One region of the Clostridium pasteurianum DSM 525 genome, then DNA from elsewhere that is predicted to be linked to it. Evidence: predicted binding sites of a transcription regulator. Region 1 holds the regulator's gene; the other holds the start of a gene.

Evidence for each region. Region 1 encodes HrcA, which represses chaperone genes, less so after heat shock. Its sites were predicted from a motif close to TGTTAGCACTCNNNNNNNNNGAGTGCTAACA; they were not measured.
Region 2: a site for HrcA is predicted at 2,268-2,298, ahead of CLPA_RS13865 (co-chaperone GroES). Genes of this name have one in related genera too.

Annotation. Positions count from the first base shown of each region.
Region 1 covers NZ_CP009268.1:2,483,398-2,488,600, forward strand. Annotated here, with positions in the region: gene grpE (nucleotide exchange factor GrpE) at 1-517, opposite strand, end outside; gene hrcA (heat-inducible transcriptional repressor HrcA) at 529-1,572, opposite strand; gene hemW (radical SAM family heme chaperone HemW) at 1,801-2,919, opposite strand; gene lepA (translation elongation factor 4) at 3,064-4,869, opposite strand; gene CLPA_RS11265 (hypothetical protein) at 5,030-5,203, opposite strand, start outside.
Region 2 covers NZ_CP009268.1:3,054,858-3,060,060, forward strand. Annotated here, with positions in the region: gene groL (chaperonin GroEL) at 255-1,886, opposite strand; gene CLPA_RS13865 (co-chaperone GroES) at 1,933-2,220, opposite strand; gene CLPA_RS13870 (TIGR01906 family membrane protein) at 2,592-3,260, shown strand; gene CLPA_RS13875 (DNA-3-methyladenine glycosylase family protein) at 3,343-4,221, opposite strand; gene CLPA_RS13880 (C-GCAxxG-C-C family (seleno)protein) at 4,263-4,676, opposite strand; gene gltA (NADPH-dependent glutamate synthase) at 5,080-5,203, opposite strand, start outside.

The DNA of each region.
Region 1 (5,203 bases):
GGTCAAATTCCCCGCTGGAATCTATTTCTTCTACTCCAAGCTTTGTAAGAGAATCCTTAAACTGTCTCACTGTCATTTCAATTCCCTTTTTTAAATCTTCCACACTACCATCAATAGAAGAAGCCCTTTCCATATTATCAAGAGCTGGTAATATATCTTTTAGTACATCAGCACAAGCATCTGAATATATTCCCTCTTTTTCCTTAGCTGTCCTGTTTCTGTAGTTTTCATATTCAGCTACAGTTCTTAGAAGTCTTTCTTTAACTGTGTCCAATTCATTTTTTAACTTTTCATTTTCATCCTTAAGCTTACTGTTCAATATCTTCATTTCTTCAAGCTCCTTATCTTTAGATGAGGCATCTTCTTGTAACTCTTCAAATTCTTCATCTTCAAGTTTTTGCTCATCTTCAAGGATTTCAGATGAATCAGCATTCTGCTTATCTTTCAAAGTTTCATTTACCTCTTCATTCTTCAAGTTTTCATTAGTCTCTTTGTCAATATTATTAATATCAGACATTCACTTCACCTCTAATCATCATCAAAATAAATCTTATTAATGTTTTTGTTCAATTCTTTTGTTACCTTTGTTAATATAGAAACAACCTTTGAATAAGGAATTCTGGTTGGGCCTATTACACCTATTGAGCCAAGTTGTCTTTCCCCTAAGCTGTAAACTGCAGATATAATACTGCAATCTCTTACACCTGGAATATAATTTTCATGACCAATACGTATAGATATTTTAGATTTATTATCTAAAATATTTTTTATATTACTGACATCATCTACAAAAGATAAAATCTCTCTAGCTCTTTCTATATCCTTAAATTCAGGATAATCCAATATATTTGTAATTCCTTCAAAATACACTTCTGAATTATTACTTTTACTATTTAAGCTGTCATATAGATGTGGAATAATTGCATCAAATATATCTTCATAACCATAAAGATCCCTTTTAAGATTATTTATAACTTCAAGATTTATCATATTTATACTTAAATCTCTAAGTCTTAAATTTAATAAATTATTTATCTTATTTAGTACTTTATTATCCAGTGGATTTTTAACTTTTATAATATTGTTCTTTATAAGACCACTGTCAGTTACAATAACTGATACAATACTGAAATTATCTATACCTATAAGTTGTATTGACTTTATTCTGCTTTCTTCCACAGATGGAGTTTTGACAACACTTATTAATTTTGTAAGCTCTGATAGTAAAACAGTGGCTTGACGTATGAGTCTATCAACTTCAAATAATGCAAAATCAATAAGCTGACTCTTTATCATATACTCTTCTTGTGGTGATAATTTTGAAACCTGCATAATTTGATCAACATAAAATCTATAACCTTTATCTGACGGTTTTCTCCCTGAGGAACTATGAAGCTGTTCTATATATCCCATATCCTCAAGATCTGCCATTTCATTTCTTATAGTAGCAGAACTTATACCTAAGTCATATTTCTTGGCTATAGTTCTTGAACCTACTGGCTCTGCTGTATTTATATAATCATTTATTATTGCACTGAGTATCTTTAGTTTTCTACCATCAATCCCATCCATAATTATCACCTCTTTATTAGCACTCGTCCGTGTTGAGTGCTAATCACTATGTTTTTAAAATATCACTGGATAATTTTTTTGTCAAGTTTTTTATTATAATTAATTGAGATTAAATTTAAGCATTTATAAAATTTAACTCCTTAATTCTTAAAATTACTAGATATATTGCCATATCATATTTATATCTAAATAATAGTATACATGTTCGTATAAATTATATTCATCAAATTATATATTAATAAAATCACTCAGTATATAATTTGATATTTCCATTCCTCTTGGTGAAAAATACATTCTATCTTCTTCAACAATTAGCATATGCAGAGATTGATACTTTTCTATAACATCGCTGTAAATAGAAAATATATCCTTTCTAAATCTATTTTTAAATTCTTCTATAGAAATCCCTTTAATTTTTCTAAGTCCAAGGAATATGAATTCCTCCATTTCATCTTCTAATGTATTAGTATAATTTTCTACTACTGCAGTATTATCTTCTTTAATCAATTGTATATATTTTTTTACATTAGATTCATTTCTATACCTTATTCCATCATAATATGAATGTGCTCCCGAACCTATTCCAATATAATTTTGTAAATTCCAATAGGTAAGATTATGTTTACATTCTAAACCCTTCTTTGAAAAATTAGAAATTTCGTATTGAAAATATCCATTTTTACTTAAAAACTCTTTTGTAATAGAATACATTTCACTTACAACATCCTCATCTGGTAAATCCATTTCATCATATTTATTAAAAAAAGGAGTGCCCTTTTCTAATATAAGACTATAGCAAGATAAATGTTCCGGATTTAAATCAACTATAACTTCTAAAGAATGTTTCCACATTTCAACATTCTGTCCAGGAAGACCAAACATCAAATCTATATTTATATTATTAAAACCCATACTTCTAGACATATTATAACTATTTAAGAAATCATTATAATTATGTATTCTTCCTAAAGTTTTTAGTAAACTGTCCTGTACTGACTGAAGACCTATACTGAGTCTATTTACTCCCATATCTTTTAAAACTTTAAGTTTCTCTTTTGTAAATGTTCCAGGATTCCCTTCTATTGTAAATTCTACTTGTTTAGATAAATTTAAATTTTTTAAAATTTCTTTTAAATTTTTTAAACATTGTAAATTTAAATAGGTGGGAGTTCCCCCACCTATAAAAATTGTTGATATTTTTTTATCTGCAACTTTTTTTATTTCTATATTCAATGCTATAATATACTGTTCCATTAAATTTTCATTATTGGCGAAAGAAGGAAAATCACAATATAAACATTTTTGTTTACAGAAAGGTATATGAATGTATAAGGCGGTTTTTTCCATATTATCTACTCCATTGTAATTTCATTTTTTAATTAATATCAACTTAACTTAATAGCTAATTTTATATAATTCATCTAAACTTAATTGGAGTACAAACTCCAACTAAGTAAGATTCATTGATACTCTCATTTTCTTTTAATAATATCAGTCTACTTTTAGTATAGACATAAATGCTTCTTGAGGAACTTCCACACTTCCCACCTGTCTCATTCTCTTTTTACCTTCTTTTTGTTTTTCAAGAAGCTTTTTCTTTCTGCTTATATCTCCACCATAACATTTAGCAAGTACGTCCTTTCTAAGTGCCTTTACTGTCTCCCTTGCAATAATCTTTGCTCCTACTGCTGCTTGTATAGGTATTTCAAACATCTGCCTTGGTATTATTTCCTTTAACTTTTCAGCTATACTTCTTCCCCTATTGTAAGCTCTCTCTTCTGGTACAATCATTGAAAGAGCATCTACCACATCTCCATTTAGCATTATATCCAATTTTACCAATTTAGTTTGAGTGTATCCATCAAGTTCATAATCAAAAGATGCATATCCTCTACTCTTTGATTTTAATACATCAAAAAAATCGTATATAATTTCATTTAAAGGCATTTTATAGTTTAGCATAACTCTTGTAGTTTCTATATACTGCATATCTATAAAAGTTCCTCTTCTATCCTGGCAAAGTTCCATAATAGCTCCAACATAATCAGATGGAGTAATTATGGAAGCCTTAACTATAGGCTCTTCCATAAATTTTATCTCAGAAGTCTCTGGTAAATTTGTTGGATTTGTTATCTCTAAAATAGTATCATCTGTCTTTGTAACTTTATATATTACTGATGGAGCCGTAGTTATAATATCAAGATTAAATTCTCTTTCTATTCTTTCTTGAATTATTTCCATATGGAGGAGTCCAAGAAAACCGCATCTAAAACCAAATCCCAAGGCTATAGAAGTTTCTGGTTCAAAATTTAAAGCCGCATCATTTACTTGAAGTTTTTCCAATGCTTCTTTAAGTTCACCATATTTAGCTCCATCCACAGGATAAATACCACTATATACCATAGGTATAGCTGGTCTATAACCAGGTAATGGCTCTACGGCACCCTTTCCAATCTCAGTCATTGTGTCTCCTACTCTTGCATCTCTTACATTCTTAATTGAAGCTGTTACATATCCAACATCTCCTGCCCTAAGTTCTTTTATAGGATAAAAATTAGGTACAAAAACCCCCACCTCTGTAACTTCATACTGCTTCCCTGTAGCCATAAGTTTTATTTTGGTTCCAGCTTTTACAATACCGTCTTTAACTCTAATATAGCTTACCACACCTTTATAACTGTCATAATAGGAATCAAATATAAGAGCTTTTAATGGTGCATCTTCATCTCCGTCGGGAGCTGGTATCTTATCTATTACAGCTTCTAAAACATCTTCCACATTCAACCCTGTTTTAGCTGAAATAAGAGGTGCATCTGATGCCTCTATTCCAATTACATCTTCTATTTCCTGTTTTATCTCATCTGGTCTTGCACTGGGTAAATCTATTTTGTTTATAACTGGTACCACTTCAAGACCATGATCTACAGCTAAATAGCAATTAGCAAGAGTTTGAGCCTGTATCCCTTGAGTGGCATCTACAACTAATATAGCTCCTTCACAGGCAGCAAGGCTTCTAGATACTTCATAATTAAAATCTACATGTCCTGGAGTATCAATTAAATTCAATATATATTCCTCTCCATTTTCTCTTCTATACACAAGTCTTGCTGCCTGAGATTTTATAGTTATACCTCTTTCTCTCTCAAGCTCCATATTATCAAGCACTTGCTGTTCCATCTCTCTTTGAGTAAGGGTTCCTGTCTTTTCCAATAATCTATCTGCAAGTGTAGATTTTCCGTGATCTATATGAGCAACTATGCAAAAATTTCTTATATTTTGTTCTCTTTTGCTTTGCATTAATCAATTACCCCCATTTATTTAAAAGTATTTTTCCATAACTATATATATAAAATCAGCTTAAATTATAACACAAATACTTGAGATTATGTCAATAACGAAGGTTTTTATCTTAATTTTAATTACTGTAAATAAAATTCTAGTGTTTTATTTCAAATACTTAGAAATCATTTTTCAAGGAGGCTATTATTCTTTCTATGCTCTTAAAAAAATTAGAAGTATTAAAGTAATCAGTCCTTGGGTAAATTCCTTCTTTAAATGAAGTTATTTGAGATTTAACATTATTGAATTTTTTATCACTATTACCTAAGTTATCCATAATATTATTCAATAA
Region 2 (5,203 bases), 570 kb from region 1:
TTGCAAAAATTGCCACATTATAAAATATAAACATCTTAATATTATATATATTTACCAATATAATTATATTTATAATCATATTTTATATAAATAATATTTAATGTACAAATTAATTATTTAAATATTTAATTTTTATGGGTAAATTGTAATAATTCATAAAAACAAATTATTTTATAATGAAACAATTTTATAATATAAAAATATCCCGTAAACTAAGTTTACGAGATATTTTTACACTATATTTACTTTTTAAATTAGTACATTCCGTCCATTCCCATTCCAGGAGCTCCACCTGGCATTGGTGCAGGATTCTTTTCAGGTATATCTGCAACCACACCTTCAGTTGTTAGGAATGTTGAAGCTACAGATGCAGCATTTTGAAGTGCAGATCTTGTAACTTTAGTTGGATCTACAATTCCTTCTTTTATCATATCTACATATCTTTCACGAAGAGCATCAAAACCAATACCCTTTTCACTGTTTATAACTTTTTCTATTATAACAGAACCTTCAAGTCCAGCATTTGCTGCTATTTGTCTTACAGGCTCTTCAAGAGCTTTTACTATTATGTTAATTCCAACTTGAACGTCTGGATCTTCATCAGTAATTTTCTTAACTTCTGGTAGTATATTTAAGTAAGCTGTACCACCACCAGGAACTATTCCCTCTTCTACAGCTGCTTTTGTTGCTGCAAGTGCATCTTCTATTCTAAGCTTTCTTTCCTTAAGTTCTGTTTCAGTAGCAGCTCCTACTTTTACTACTGCAACTCCTCCTGCAAGTTTTGCAAGTCTTTCTTTTAATTTTTCAGTATCAAAATCTGAAGTTGAATCTTCAATTTGAGTTTTTATTTGAGCAACTCTGTCTTTAATTTCTTCTTTGCTACCTCTGCCATTTACAATTGTAGTGTTTTCTTTTGTAACTTTAACGCTTTCAGCTCTTCCAAGCTCATCTAAAGTTACATCTTTAAGATCTTTTCCAAGTTCATCTGATATAACTTCTCCACCAGTTAAAATAGCTATATCTTTAAGCATATCTTTTCTTCTATCTCCGAAACCAGGAGCTTTAACACCTATGCATGTAAATGTACCTCTTAATTTATTTACAACAAGTGTTGTAAGAGCTTCTCCTTCGATATCTTCAGCTATGATTAAAAGCTTCTTTCCCTGTTGAACTATTTGTTCTAATAGTGGAAGTATTTCCTGTATGTTTGAAATTTTCTTATCTGTTATAAGTACATATGGATCATCAAGAGCTGCTTCCATCTTTTCTGTATCAGTTACCATGTAAGCACTTAAATATCCTCTATCAAATTGCATACCTTCAACTATGTCTAATTCTGTTCCCATAGATTTTGATTCTTCTACAGTGATAACTCCTTCGTTACCAACCTTTTCCATAGCATCTGCTATAAGTTTTCCAATATTTGGATCACTGGCTGAAATAGCTGCAACTCTAGCTATGTCTTCTTTTCCATTTATAGGTTTTGAAAGTTCCTTTAGATTTTTAATAGTTTCTTCAACAGCTTTATTTATACCTGTTCTTATAAGCATTGGATTAGCACCTGCTGTAACATTTTTTAATCCTTCTCTTATTATAGCCTGTGCTAATAGTGTAGCTGTTGTAGTACCATCTCCTGCTACGTCATTAGTTTTTGTAGCAACTTCTTTTACAAGTTGAGCTCCCATGTTTTCATATGGATCTTCTAATTCTATTTCTCTTGCAATACTTACACCATCATTAGTTATAAGTGGTGATCCAAATTTTTTATCTAAAACTACGTTTCTGCCTTTTGGTCCAAGTGTTACCTTAACTGTATTCGCAAGTTTGTCTACACCTGCCTGCATAGATCTTCTGCCTTCTTCACCTAATAATATGCTTTTAGCCATATAAATCCCTCCAAACAATATTAAAATCTAATTTCTATCTTAATGATTAATCTTCAACTATTCCAAGTATGTCATCTTGTTTTACAATTAAATATTCTTCTCCATCAAGCTTAACTTCATTTCCACTATATTTTGAGAAAAATACTTTGTCATCAGCTTTCAATTCCATTTTAACTTCTTTTCCATCTACATACCCACCAGGTCCTACTGCTACAACCTGTGCAATTTCTGGCTTTTCTTTAGCAGATCCTGGCAAAACAATTCCGCTCTTTGTTGTTGCTTCTGCTTCTAATCTTTTAATAACAACTCTGTCTCCAAGTGGTCTAATTTTCATCTTTAAACCCTCCTCAATTTATTAAAAAATATATTATTATTTTTACCTGTTAGCACTCATTACACTTGAGTGCTAATACAATTATTATAATAATTAATAGCATTTATATAAGCAAATTTCATGTTAGCACTAATACAGGTAATATAGTCAATTATATTTAATTATCTCTTACTATATCCATATTTTACTTAATTACTCCTATTTTCTTTATATGTCTATAGTTCAAATATAAAAGTATAAAAATCCTTTATTTTCATGTAATTTTAACAAATATTTTAATAAATCTATATTAAAAATACATATAAACAATTATAATTATAATTGTAAACAAAATAAGTTCTTTATTAATTAATACATAGTAGGAGATAAATATGTCTAATAAAAAAATTTTTATACTTCAATTAGTTATGTCAATAATTATATTTCTAGCTACAATTGCATTTTTTACTAAAATAGTTTCTAATTTTAAGTCGCTTTATTATTATGATATAGTAAACTTAGACATAGAAAAAAGTTCTGGCATAGACGTCAGCACTATTAAAACTAACTATAATTATTTAATTGACTTTTTGAACCAATCCAATCCATCAGACTTTATTCTTCCAACACTTGACTCATCAGTTAACGGAAAAACACATTTTTTTGAAGTACATAGGATTTTCTCAAATTTAAATTATTTTCTGTACTTTTCTATAATATTTATTATTATTTCTGTTATTATAAGCATAAAAAATAAGATATATTTATATTTGAAAGTATCAGGTATAAGTTTAATGGTTTTTCCGTTAATACTAGCCCCTATTCTCATGACAGGTTTTACAGATTATTTTGATAGCTTTCATAAAATATTATTCAGAAATGATTTTTGGTTATTTGATCCTAGCGCAGATCCTGTAATTTTAATTCTTCCTGAATCATTTTTTATGCACTGTCTTATATTAATAGTATTTTTATCAATGCTATTTGGATTTATACTATATGTGATATATAGATTTTTACATAGAAAATCAAAGTTTAAAAATACATTAAAGTATATATAAAAAAATCTATTAATTTAAGCAAATAACAAAATCTAGGAATATTTAATAAACATCCCTAGATTTTGTTACTTTTTAATATCCTCTAAACAGTTATATTATTTTCGCGAGCATAGTAGAACAAATACTGTTGAGCAAATCCTGACAGCATTCCAAATTTATTTCTTCCAAAATCTCTTATTTTTTTTAATGAAACATCCGGAGCTACATAAAAATGCATCATAGCTCTTTTAACCCATACATCTACAGGGAATGCAGAATATTTCTGCATTGAAAACAACATTATGCAATCAGCTACTTTAGGACCTACTCCCATGAACTTCTGCAGCTCAATGTGACACTGATTATCATCACAGCTATATATTTTTTCTAAAATATTATTACTTTCATAAACTCTTTCACAGGTATCCTTTATATACTTTGCCCTGAAACCTGTTCCACATTCTTCAAAGTCTTCTATTGTCTTATCCTGTAAATCTTCTACTTTTGGAAAAGTATAATAGGTTTCACCTTTATATTGTATTTTCTTTCCCCATTTTTTACTTATAGCTTTTATAGCCCTTTTTATCATAGGTATCCTATTATTTGCAGAAATAATAAAAGATATAAGTATTTCAAAAGGCTCTTGCTTTAAAATTCTTATGCCACTTCCAAAATTTACTGATTTCTTAAGAAGAGGATCTTTACTCAGCTCCTCTTTAATTTCATTATAATCTCTTTCAAGATCAAAATACTTTATCCATATATCATTAAATTCTTTTTCTGTAGTATTATGTATTATTAAATCATTACCTTTTCTTTCCACTTCAATTACTCTATCAAAAGCAACTCCAGTAAAAGTACCTTCTTTTGTCTTATTCCATCTAAAACATTGTCCACATTCAAATACATGATCTAATTCAAAGTTTCTGATCTCTCTAATTATTACATAATCCTCATTACTTTCAATGCTTTTAAAATCCATAGTATATCCTCTTTTCAGTAAAAATATAATCTGAATATTTATTAAATATTTTTTACTCTGTATTCTTCTATTAATTGCTCCAAAATTTCAGCAGCAGTATATACCATTTTACTACAACGTTCTTCATAATTTGCAAATTTTTCTTTAAGTTCTATACAATTTTTTTCATGAAAAACACTTTGAAATCTATTAAAAAACTCCATAGATAATTCCTTTATTTTAGAGCTTTCGTGAGCCTTATCTCTAACAAAAATAATACCAAGCACAGCTAAAGCTCCTGTTATAGCACCACATACGCTACCTATTGCCATTCCACCACCAAAAGCTGCCATGGATTTTAGTGTATTTTTATCTAAATTAAGATTATAATTTTCATTTGCTGCATAAATTATTGTTTCCGCACAATTTAAATTATATTCTTTATCATAATATTTTTTAACATAATCAATCAACAAATTAACACCTTATTTCTCTATGTATACCATATAAAAATCAATATAGCATAAATTATATTATTAATTATAGATATCCAATTTCATAATTGAAGCAAGTTCTTAATTCAGGTGGGGATTCTTTTACCCCATCTGAATTTTAGAACTGCGAATGCATGGCTTACTTGGCGTTGAACTCCCACTTTAGGAAAAGCAGAGAGCCCAAATTTTAATTTGGTGCGAGGGCTGTACAGAGTGCGAGGGAGACTTACGCCAAGTTAGTCAGGTTAAATATTGATAAACATGAATAAGCTGAATAGCTTTATTTAAAAAACTTAAAATTTGTATTTTAAATTGGATATCTATGATACAAAATATTTCAGTAAAAACACTTAAGAAATAAATTCAATTTACTAGTAATATATAATTATTTACTTAAATCCTCATGAATAGCTTTGGCTGCCTTTTTTCCTGCACTCATTGCTAATATTACAGTAGCTGGACCAGTTACCACATCTCCACCAGCATAAATTCTTTCTCTTGAGGTACGC